One region of the Paenibacillus sp. FSL R10-2782 genome, then DNA from elsewhere that is predicted to be linked to it. Evidence: riboswitches for the same ligand, from Rfam matches in the RefSeq annotation. Region 1 holds a riboswitch; each other region holds the start of a gene.
What was found. A riboswitch is a leader RNA that binds a small molecule or an ion and turns the genes downstream of it on or off. The one in region 1 is predicted to bind cyclic di-GMP.
Positions count from the first base shown of each region.

Region 1 (3,285 bases):
AATGATACCGGACAACTGATGATTTGAAAATACAGCCATTTGGGGAACGGCTTTACCCGCATCCAAAATCCGTACACGGAATATCATCCCGTTGGGAGGAACCTGATCCAGCTTGTACTGGAGTGATAGTTCAGGATTCATGGACGCATTTAAACCGGGAGGAATATCTCCACTGCTGAGCAATACCGGAGCCGTTGTACTTTCTGCTATGGACATCGCTGACGATGCTCCTTTAGCAGACGACTCGGTGGAGGCCGCCGAAATATTGACATTGTCCTTACCAACCATACCTTTAAATTCTGCTGAAGAGTCATCCCGCTGACCAATCTTCCATACCGGACTGGCCGCCGCTACTTTAATCGTCTGAAGTTCTTCACTCTTGGGAGGCGTATGAATAAACCAGGCAATCAGCGCTATAGCTGCGACCCCTAGCAGCCCGGCCAATACTACTATATACCTTTGGGTCAACCAATTTTTCATCATTGTGCTCCACCCTCTCTCCTCAAAATTTTTGGCGGGGAAAGAGTATATATCAAGGAAGAAACAAAGCGTTGCCGGGAATTACCGCTTTCGCTTCATGCTGACTTTCCCACATCAGACGTGCCATTGCGTCGCCTTTTTCATCATAATATTCAACTTTCAAATCTGCCATTTTGCCTGCTTGCAAGGTAATGCTGCCCTTGCGTTCCGTCCAGCTTTGTTTGAACCAGCTATCAATAACCAGCTTGCCGTCTACCCATACACGAATACCATCATCAGAAATCGTGGTAAACGTATAGGTCTCACTGTATTGCGGCTTGATTTTGCCCGTCCAGCGGACCGAGAACTGATCAGCCTTCACCTTGGGATCAGGCGAGGCCGCACGCCAGTTATAATCCAGCATACTGTCTGTACGAACCAAAACAGTGGTGCCGTCCAGATCCATACTGTTAAAATATTCACCCCGCAACCCGTTCGCATAAACCATATCCGGAACGGAAGGCGGGGTTGGTTTACTTACCACTGGCGGAGCCGGAGTTGGATCGTTTGACCCCGTGTCCGGTACGGTCGGTAGCTCCGTGTCAGGTTCTTTCATCGCAGCTAATCCTTTTTTCACATCATCCCGCGTCAAGCTTGTCGAATCATTCATATAATCCTGAATCTGATCCGTCGTGTTATTTTCGGTCAGCATCTTGCCCCAGGTCATGGAATACACCCATTTTGGCTGAGCCTGCATCACCTCGGGACTGGGTACCTCACCATGTTCCCCAATGGCAATCGGCTTATTCCGTGCCAGTCCGAGCAGTCCTTCGTAATGGCTTTGCTTAAAATCATGGTTGTAAATGTCTACAGCCAAAATATCCACTTTGTCATCCCCCGGATATTTCGGGGTATATGGGACAGTGTACGAATTAGGCGCATTCGGACTCCATACCCACAGCAGATTGTTCAGTTGATGCGTGTTTGCAAAACGGTCATACATGATATCCCATAGCTGATTGAAATTGTTTTTATTTCCCCACCAGAACCAGTCGCCGTTCATTTCGTGGTAAGGTCTCCATAATACTGGAACTCCTGCATCACGAAGCTGCTTTAACGATATAGCGACCTTATCCAGATCGGCAATGAGAAGATTATACTGCGCAGTACCCGGCGTCACATATTTATTAAACTCCGCCTGGCTTACTTTCGCCTGCACATTAGCCCAAGTCAGTGGTTTACCCGGCAGCGGTTCATGATAAGTCATTGTAACCATGCCGCCATCTCTACTCCAACGTATGGCGCTATCGACGACATTTTTACGTTGTGCTGCCTCCGTAGTGGCGGACTGACCGGAGATGGCCCCCATCTCGTAGCCATGTACACCAACATACGCCTTACTGATTTTTTGGACCTTGTTGCTTAATTCATCCGGACTTTCCAAATAGTCATGTTGACCTGTGACCATTTTTTTCCCGGAGATGCTGATCAAATAGCTGTATAGTTCACGGGCCTCAGCAGAAGCGTCCGAATTAACAGGCTGTAATGTGGCAGCATTCGCCACGGACAGAGATTCACCGAAACCGACAGGCAACAAAGAAAAAAGCATAACAACGGGGAGTACACTGCGTATCCATCGATACACAGGGGTAAAATAGGGGCTCACTCTCGCTCTTCCTTTCGGTAGCCAGGCTGCCATCCTCACGGAAGGCCCTTTAGCTTTGCGTACCTGCCTTTCAACAGGGCTGCGTTTATCGTGGAAGGAGTTTGGATTCCTTCTTACCCTAAGTATCGACTTTTTTTTACCAAAATTTAATAGGTCATGTTTATGAATTTACAGATTTTCGTGTATTTTCGACAGTTTGAGCTAAATAACTTCATAAATGAGTCTTTTTTTCATCTTTCAGGATTTCGCAAAATATTTATGAAATAAACTTGTGACGGGAAATTTCATCCCAATCCATGCAAAAACGGACAATATCCTCTTCGATCAACTCAGAACCTGTCTGTACCTCGATCAATTCCACATCAGTCACGGCTAAAATACTATGCTTCGTCCCTTCTGGAATACGAACCACATCACCAGCCTTCACCTTATGCAGCTTTTCATTCAAAATAATTTCCGCTTCACCGCTAATAATGGTCCAAATTTCACTCCGTTTGAAATGAAGCTGGTAGCTGATATTTTTGCCTTGCAGCACACGGATTCGCTTGGTCAATACCTCGTTGCCCTCGTCATACTTCACATAATCCACTACCCGATAATGCCCCCAACGGCGCTCTTCGTACATTGGACGCTGATTATGAGCCTTGAGCACTTCCTTGATGCGCGGACTTTCCGCCTTATTGGTCACAAGGATGCCATCCGGGCTGGCAGCTACGATCAGATCATTCGTTCCAATGATTGCCACGGGGATATCCAGTTCGTTGATAAGGCTCGTATTGACGCAATCCTCCGTGACTACGCCTCTGCCCACTTGCTGATGTGACATTTCTTCCGTTAAGGTGTTCCAAGTACCTAAATCCTTCCAGAATCCATCATACGGGAGAACAACGATGTCCTGCTCCTTCTCGACTACCTCATAGTCAAAGCTGATTTTTTCCAGAGAAGAATATTGCTTTTGCATTTCTTCATAGTTCAGCGGCAAACCTTTGGATGCCAAGATATCGAGCAAGTAACCCAATTTGAATGCAAAAACCCCGCAGTTCCATAGAGCATTGCGTTCCATCAGACGCTCCGCCTGCTCCCGGTCGGGTTTCTCTTGAAAATGGCTCACTTCGCGGTAGCCTGTGCTACCTTGTGTGGCATCATTTTTCGGTATAATG
Region 1 is NZ_CP151951.1:1,280,743-1,284,027, reverse strand. Features, by position in the region: gene NST83_RS05855 (hypothetical protein) at 1-483, opposite strand, end outside; gene NST83_RS05850 (glycosyl hydrolase) at 533-2,158, opposite strand; cyclic di-GMP riboswitch class I at 2,139-2,219, opposite strand; gene NST83_RS05845 (sugar phosphate nucleotidyltransferase) at 2,382-3,285, opposite strand, start outside.

Region 2 (3,285 bases), 1.7 Mb from region 1:
TTTCGGACCGCAGGTAGTATCACTGCAACGATTGATGAACGTATTCGCCATTTGGATCAACGGACGATTCACCTCTATCAGGTGCATTCGCCTTACTCCTTTGCTTCGGTTGGCGCCGTGATGAATGCGATGGCTAAACTGGTTGGGCAGGGAAAGATTAAATATGTGGGCGTAAGCAACTTTTCCGCGCAACAAATACGTGAAGCCGATCGTGTGCTGCGTGAGCACGGCCTTCGCCTAGTTTCGAATCAAGTGAAATACAGCCTGCTCGACCGGAGAATCGAACAGAACGGAATTCTGGACACGGCTAAAGAGCTTGGTGTGGCGATCATCGCATACTCTCCGTTAATGCAGGGGATCTTAAGTGGGAAATTCCATAAAAATCCTTCTCTAGTCAAGTCGATCAAGGGTCCGCGCAAGTGGACGGCGGCATTCCGGGATTCGGGGCTGCGGAGATCGAAGCCGCTGATTGAAACATTGGAACAGCTGGCTCAACAATATAACGTGTCGCCAACGCAGATTGCTCTGAATTGGCTGATTAACGCTCACGGAGAGAACGTATTTGCGATACCTGGGGCTTCAAAAGTACATCATGCTGAGGAAAATGTGAAGGCGATGCAGTTTACCTTGACAGCCGGTGAAATTGAGATGGTCAGCCATGTTTCCAACCAGGTGCTGAGATCGAAGTAATCGTGGCAAAAACACTGGAATATTTCGTTGGAAAATGAACTTCGCCTGTACGCTGTCTAACATTTCTATGACCAGGGCGATATTGCCCATGTACGCTCCTTGACGCTTGGTTGACATTAATGCTTTGTTCACAGGCGCGACATTTCTTGCAAGGACAAGGACATTCTTTTCTTTGGGGTGCTACGCTTTGTGACTAGACCCTGGATATATTCTCCACAGTAAGCTTACTTGTTCTTAATCAGTCCAACTACACTCACTAAGTAAAATGAACTGGAGTTGTCGGATGACAGAAATTTAGTGGCTTGCTGAAGTATTTTAATCGGCAGCTAACAACGTATTGTGAAACTATGTCAAAATAAATGTTTTGAGAACCCAAGGTCAGATCCTACCGAATGTAGGAGGAAGAAGCATAAGAGCATACTCAAAAGATGTAAAAAAATATACGAAAGTAATTCCCGTTAATCGTAAACACCTCGAAAGTGGTGGACACAAAGCCATGGGTCTAAAGCTGGATTAAACAGCCATGATTGCCAGGTTGCCGAAGGAAACCGGGCGAAGTCTGCTGTCTGTTCCTGTGTTTTTTCTATGGGAACAGGCTTCTTTTATTTGTAGTGGAAATGATTTTTTGGAATATGGAGTAGAACGCATGAAATGATTAACAAACGGAGGGGATTTTATGCAAACGAGCGTAGTAAGTTTCAAGGAGTATCCGTTAAGTTCCTATCAGAAAGATATATGGTTCGAACAGTGCATGTACCCTGGAAAGCCTATTTACAATATCGGTGGGTATGTTGAGGTTAAAGGAAACCTGAATACAGCTATCATTAGGCAGTCCATGCAGTTATTAATCACACAGAATGATTCTCTGAGTACCCGTTTTATTGATAAAAAGGGAGAGCCTTATTTAACATTTTTGCCGGAAGCTGACTATGAAGTTGCGTTTCATGATTTTTCAGTAAAGGAAAATCCAAACTCTTTTTGCATTAACTGGATGAAAAATGAGTTTTTAAAACCTTTTCAACCAGAGGACTTCTATTTTCAATTTGTTTTGTTGAAAGGTGCCCCGAACACATACTTCATTTTACTTAAAGTTCATCATTTGGTGATCGACGGATGGGGATTTGCTCTCTTAATCAGTCAAATGTTTGACAATTACAATAAATTGGTGCAAGGAATTGGCGAAATGAACAGAACGGTCTATTCCTATGCTGATTTTATTTCCGATAATCAGAATTATCTGAATTCTCCGGCCTTTTTAAAAGACAGGGCGTTCTGGCAGAACAAATACCTGACCATTCCCGAGCCTCTGTTGAGCAGAGGCATGGATGTCGATGATGGTGACGGCGATTCCGTTTGGAGTGATCGGCGAACCTTAACTATAAACAAGGCGTTATACAATCAAATGATTGAATTTTGCAAAGAGGAAGGATGCTCGTCGTTCCACTATTTTTTAGGCATACTGTTCCTGTATTTCAGCAAGATTTGCAATCGGAACGAAATGGTGATCGGCGTCCCGGTTTTTAATCGGAGCAAAGCGAAATATAAGCAGACGATGGGACATTTCGCCAACGTGCTGCCGCTGCGGATCAGCCCCGAGAAAGATATAAGCTTCAAAGAACTGATTAAGAGCATCAAACGTGAGCTTATGCAATGCTATCGTCATCAGAAAATGTCTTTCGGTGAAATTTACCGGGCGGTTTACGAGAACAGCAATGAGAAAGGAAAACTGTTTGATATATCGCTTTCTTTCGAAGAACAGGAAACGAGAGAAGCATTGATCGGCGCAGCAAGCCGGATTGTAAGTATGCCGCATCATCATGAAAGAAATGCACTCAATCTCCTGATATGGGGACAAGAAGGTGAAGCGGATGTAGCCGTTAATTTTGACTATCAGATACAGGCTTTTGAAAGATTCATCTCCATTGATAACGTTATCTCCCACTTTGAATATTTATTTGCTCAAGTCATGGAGCAAAGTGAAACTCTTATTTCGCAAATCGAAATCGTGCCAGAGGAAGAAAGGGGTACGCTAGTTCGCGGTTTTAACCATACGGAGGCGGAATATCCAAAGGATCACACGATTCAGGGACTGTTTGAGGAACGAGCGGAACAAAGAGCAGATCATCCGGCTTTGGTCTGGGGAGAGCAAACGCTGACCTACCGGGAGCTGAACGAGCAGGCCAATCGGCTGGCTACAATCTTAAGAGAGCATGGAGTGAAGCCGGATGATATCGTCGCCATCATGGCGGAGCGTTCCATGGAAATGGTCATAGGCATCCTGGGAACACTCAAAGCGGGCGGAGCCTACCTGCCGATAGATCCGAATTATCCGGAGGAACGGATTCACTACATGCTGGAGGACAGCAGTGCGTCCATTGTACTGACGCAAAAGCATCTCCGGGACAAGCTCACCTATCACGGGGCAATCATGGACTTGGATGGCGAAAGCCTAAGACATATAGAACCGGACGGCAGTGCCAATCCAGAGCCTGTTAACAAGCCGGAGGATTTGTCTTATATCATCTATACCTCGGGTTCCACGGGGAAACCCAAAGGGGTCATGGTAGAACACCGGGGAATCATTAACCTCCAGCA
Region 2 is NZ_CP151951.1:2,930,813-2,934,097, reverse strand. Features, by position in the region: gene NST83_RS13190 (aldo/keto reductase) at 1-690, shown strand, start outside; cyclic di-GMP riboswitch class I at 1,144-1,233, shown strand; gene NST83_RS13185 (amino acid adenylation domain-containing protein) at 1,367-3,285, shown strand, end outside.
Region 2: linked by a shared signal. The riboswitch ahead of NST83_RS13185 (amino acid adenylation domain-containing protein) and the one ahead of NST83_RS05850 (glycosyl hydrolase) in region 1 are both predicted to bind cyclic di-GMP.

Region 3 (3,285 bases), 770 kb from region 1:
CTTTCCTGGAGTTTATCCCAGAAATGAATTGAACCCATGGCATCTCCGAATTTTTTCAACATGATTTATCTTTTTCGTAGGAATAAATGAGTTAAACTATGGAGGAAACGGGGCTGTATACACCATAATAGTACACCTGAATTAAAATGGGAAATAATTCAAAATATTATTCGCTACATGCATTTATGTGATGTGATAAAATAAAACCGTATAAATAGGAAATCATGTGCAAACCACCATTTAGTTTGTTAAACAAACAGCCATTAGCTTGATAAATTTGCTCTTTTGTAAAGGAATTGGATATGACAACAGACCAAAAAAACAACGGGAATGGCATCCCTTGGAGCAGCGATCCAGTAATCATTGCACGTACTCCCTCCGCTTTTGCCAAGAAATCCCTTTTTTATATACAGGAAATAGGTTATTTCAAAAAAACATCTGCTTATGCCATGGAACGGAAGGAGCTTACTTCGTTCTTGCTCGTTTTTACGTTATCAGGACAAGGGGAATTGCTGTACCGGGAGAAAAAATACATATTGAAGCCTCATGATATGTTTTTCGTTAGTTGTGAGGAATACGTACAGTACAGCACCGCTGGTCATGAAGCATGGGAGTTTATCAGTGTAAATGTGTACGGCAATCTGATCGACAATTTCTATGAACAATTTGCCAAACACAACAAGCCTGTAATAACACTCAACGATCCATGCATCATATTGGACAAGCTGCGTTCCCTGTTATGCGTACAATCTGACAGAACTCTCTCTGCTGAGCTGTTTACATCCAGACTCATCGGTGAGTTGCTGACGTATATTTTGCAGCACCCGTACGATCATCCGTATGTAAACCAGGATACGATCACCGAGATACGCAAGGTTCAGCAATATTTGGATCGATCCTACAGTGAACGAATTACGCTGGATTCTCTGGCAGACATGTTTGAGTTAAACAAATTCAATCTCGCTAAAAACTTCAAGAAACAGATCGGATTTTCTCCTATTGATTATCTCATTAATGTCCGCATCACAGCGGCTCAAGGCTGGCTCAAAACCAGTGACGAATCCATTGTGGATATCGCACGGTTTGTAGGTATTCCCAACACCAGCCACTTTATCAACCTGTTCAAGGAACATGTCGGAGAAACCCCACATTCCTTCCGCAAAAAATGGGGGAATCGAACCAAACTATAATCTCATCTATCCAATGACTTTGTCGAAAAACAGAGAAAAACCGAGATTGTGCTTGCCTGATCGGGAGCCCAACTGATAGAATGATAGATATAGACTGTTCAGGATAAATGGCAAACCTGTCGAAAGCCAGGGACGCAAAGCTACAGGGCCTTCTTTTTAAGATGGCAGCCAGCTACCGGTTGGAGAGGCTTTTTGTCGTGTCTTTTTTTCCTAAAAAACTTTATACGATAATAGCAAACCTGTCGAAAGGCAGGGACGCAAAGCTATAGGGCCTTCTTTTTTTAGATGGCAGCCTGGCCGCCGAAAGGAAGTTTTTCTATGAGGAAAATGTCGTTTTTTTTACTAATTTTAGTTTTTTTGTTATCCATCCCCCTACATACGACAGCATTTGCTGCCGAAAGTCAGGCATGGCTGAATCAAAACAACGTAAACCGCGGTATTGTTAGTATACGTTATCCTGTCAACTCCAATGTCAAAACCAAGATCGTAATTACCAAGGATGCGGAGAAATACTCTTATTATCTGAATTCGAGCAAACCTGAGGAAGCATTCGCTCTTCAAATGGGCAATGGCAGTTATAACATTCGCTTATTGGAACAGCTAACTGGCAATCAGTATAATGTGATAGGTGAAGAAACAGTCCAGTTAAATTTGAACGACAGTAAAACCATATACCTCAATTCTGTTCAAAATATTGACTGGAGCGATACAAATCAGGCGATTCGGAAGGCCAGAGAATTAACCAAGGGTGCCACGACAGATGATGAAAAGGTGAAACGTATTTACGAGTATGTTATTAGTCATATTAAATACGATTCCAACCAGTCCTTCACCCTATCAACTGACTATCTTCCACAAATTGATCGCACACTGGTTGCGCAAAAAGACATTTGCTATGGATATGCTTCACTGTTCGCCGCCATGCTTCGAAGTGTGGATGTTCCAACCAAGCTGGTTATGGGTGAATCCTCCTATGTGAAAACCTACCACGCCTGGAATGAAGTCAATATCAACAATCAATGGGTTATCATTGACACTACAGTAGATGCCGCTCTAAAAGACGGAAAACAGAAGTTTGCAATGGCCAAAGAGCCCTCCAAATATACAAAAACAAAACAATATTAATTTTTTTATAGTAAGCCCTGATCACTGCGATCAGGGCTTTTTTCTATTCTTGTTGAGAAATTGTTGAGATAAGGAAGGTATTGTATACCTAGTCAGTCATTTAAAAACTAACGTGTTGAATATACTATTTCCGGGACAAAAAAAGAGGGGGGAACCAAAACCGCCCGGGTACTTTCCATAATAATATGATGAATAGGAGACTTACTTAAGAGTATGAGAACAAAAATAAATGTAACGATCATTGTACTATTGCTTATTTTCCAAAGCTTTTTTAGTGCAGCGCTGGCTTACGCAGACACTTCAACCACGGCTGTATCAGATAGCGCTGTAAGCGATCCTGCGAATACAGTTATGGGAGATGTATACGGTATTCCAAACCCTGAACCATTAGAGGCACCTCCCAGCATAGCTCCTATGATTCAGGCAGCGGCCAGCTCAGTTCAAGTAGACAATATTTTAACCAAGCTGATCTTGACGGATGAAACTGGCCGTATCATTGATGCTGTGGATAATCCTGGCGTCCGTGTGGATATTGGCGCGGCAGTCCAGCTGAGCTATGAATGGGAGATTCCGGACAATCAGTATAAAGAAGGAGATATCTTCACCTTTAACTTGCCGGAACAATTTGAAATTTACACAGATATCTCATCTCCGTTAATTTCAACAGATGGAGAGGTTGGTACCTTTACGGTAGATCGCCAAGGGAAAGTCATTATGACCTTTAACGATTACGTAGAGAATCATTCCAACGTAAGCGGAAAACTGCAAGTAAAAACCGAGTTCAGTAAGGAAGTTGCAAAGGGCAGCACAGAAGTCATTATTGCGACTCCAATTAAGATTGGGGTACAAACATCCATCGTCAACATCAAACCCGCTTCTGGGCCCCCAATAAGCAAACAAGGAAAAGCTAACGGCAAAAACAAGATTGACTGGGCCATTAATGTGAATACACAATTGGACACCGTAAAGA
Region 3 is NZ_CP151951.1:512,905-516,189, reverse strand. Features, by position in the region: gene NST83_RS02320 (AraC family transcriptional regulator) at 303-1,190, shown strand; cyclic di-GMP riboswitch class I at 1,290-1,370, shown strand; cyclic di-GMP riboswitch class I at 1,413-1,495, shown strand; gene NST83_RS02315 (transglutaminase-like domain-containing protein) at 1,509-2,315, shown strand; gene NST83_RS02310 (collagen binding domain-containing protein) at 2,529-3,285, shown strand, end outside.
Region 3: linked by a shared signal. The riboswitch ahead of NST83_RS02315 (transglutaminase-like domain-containing protein) and the one ahead of NST83_RS05850 (glycosyl hydrolase) in region 1 are both predicted to bind cyclic di-GMP.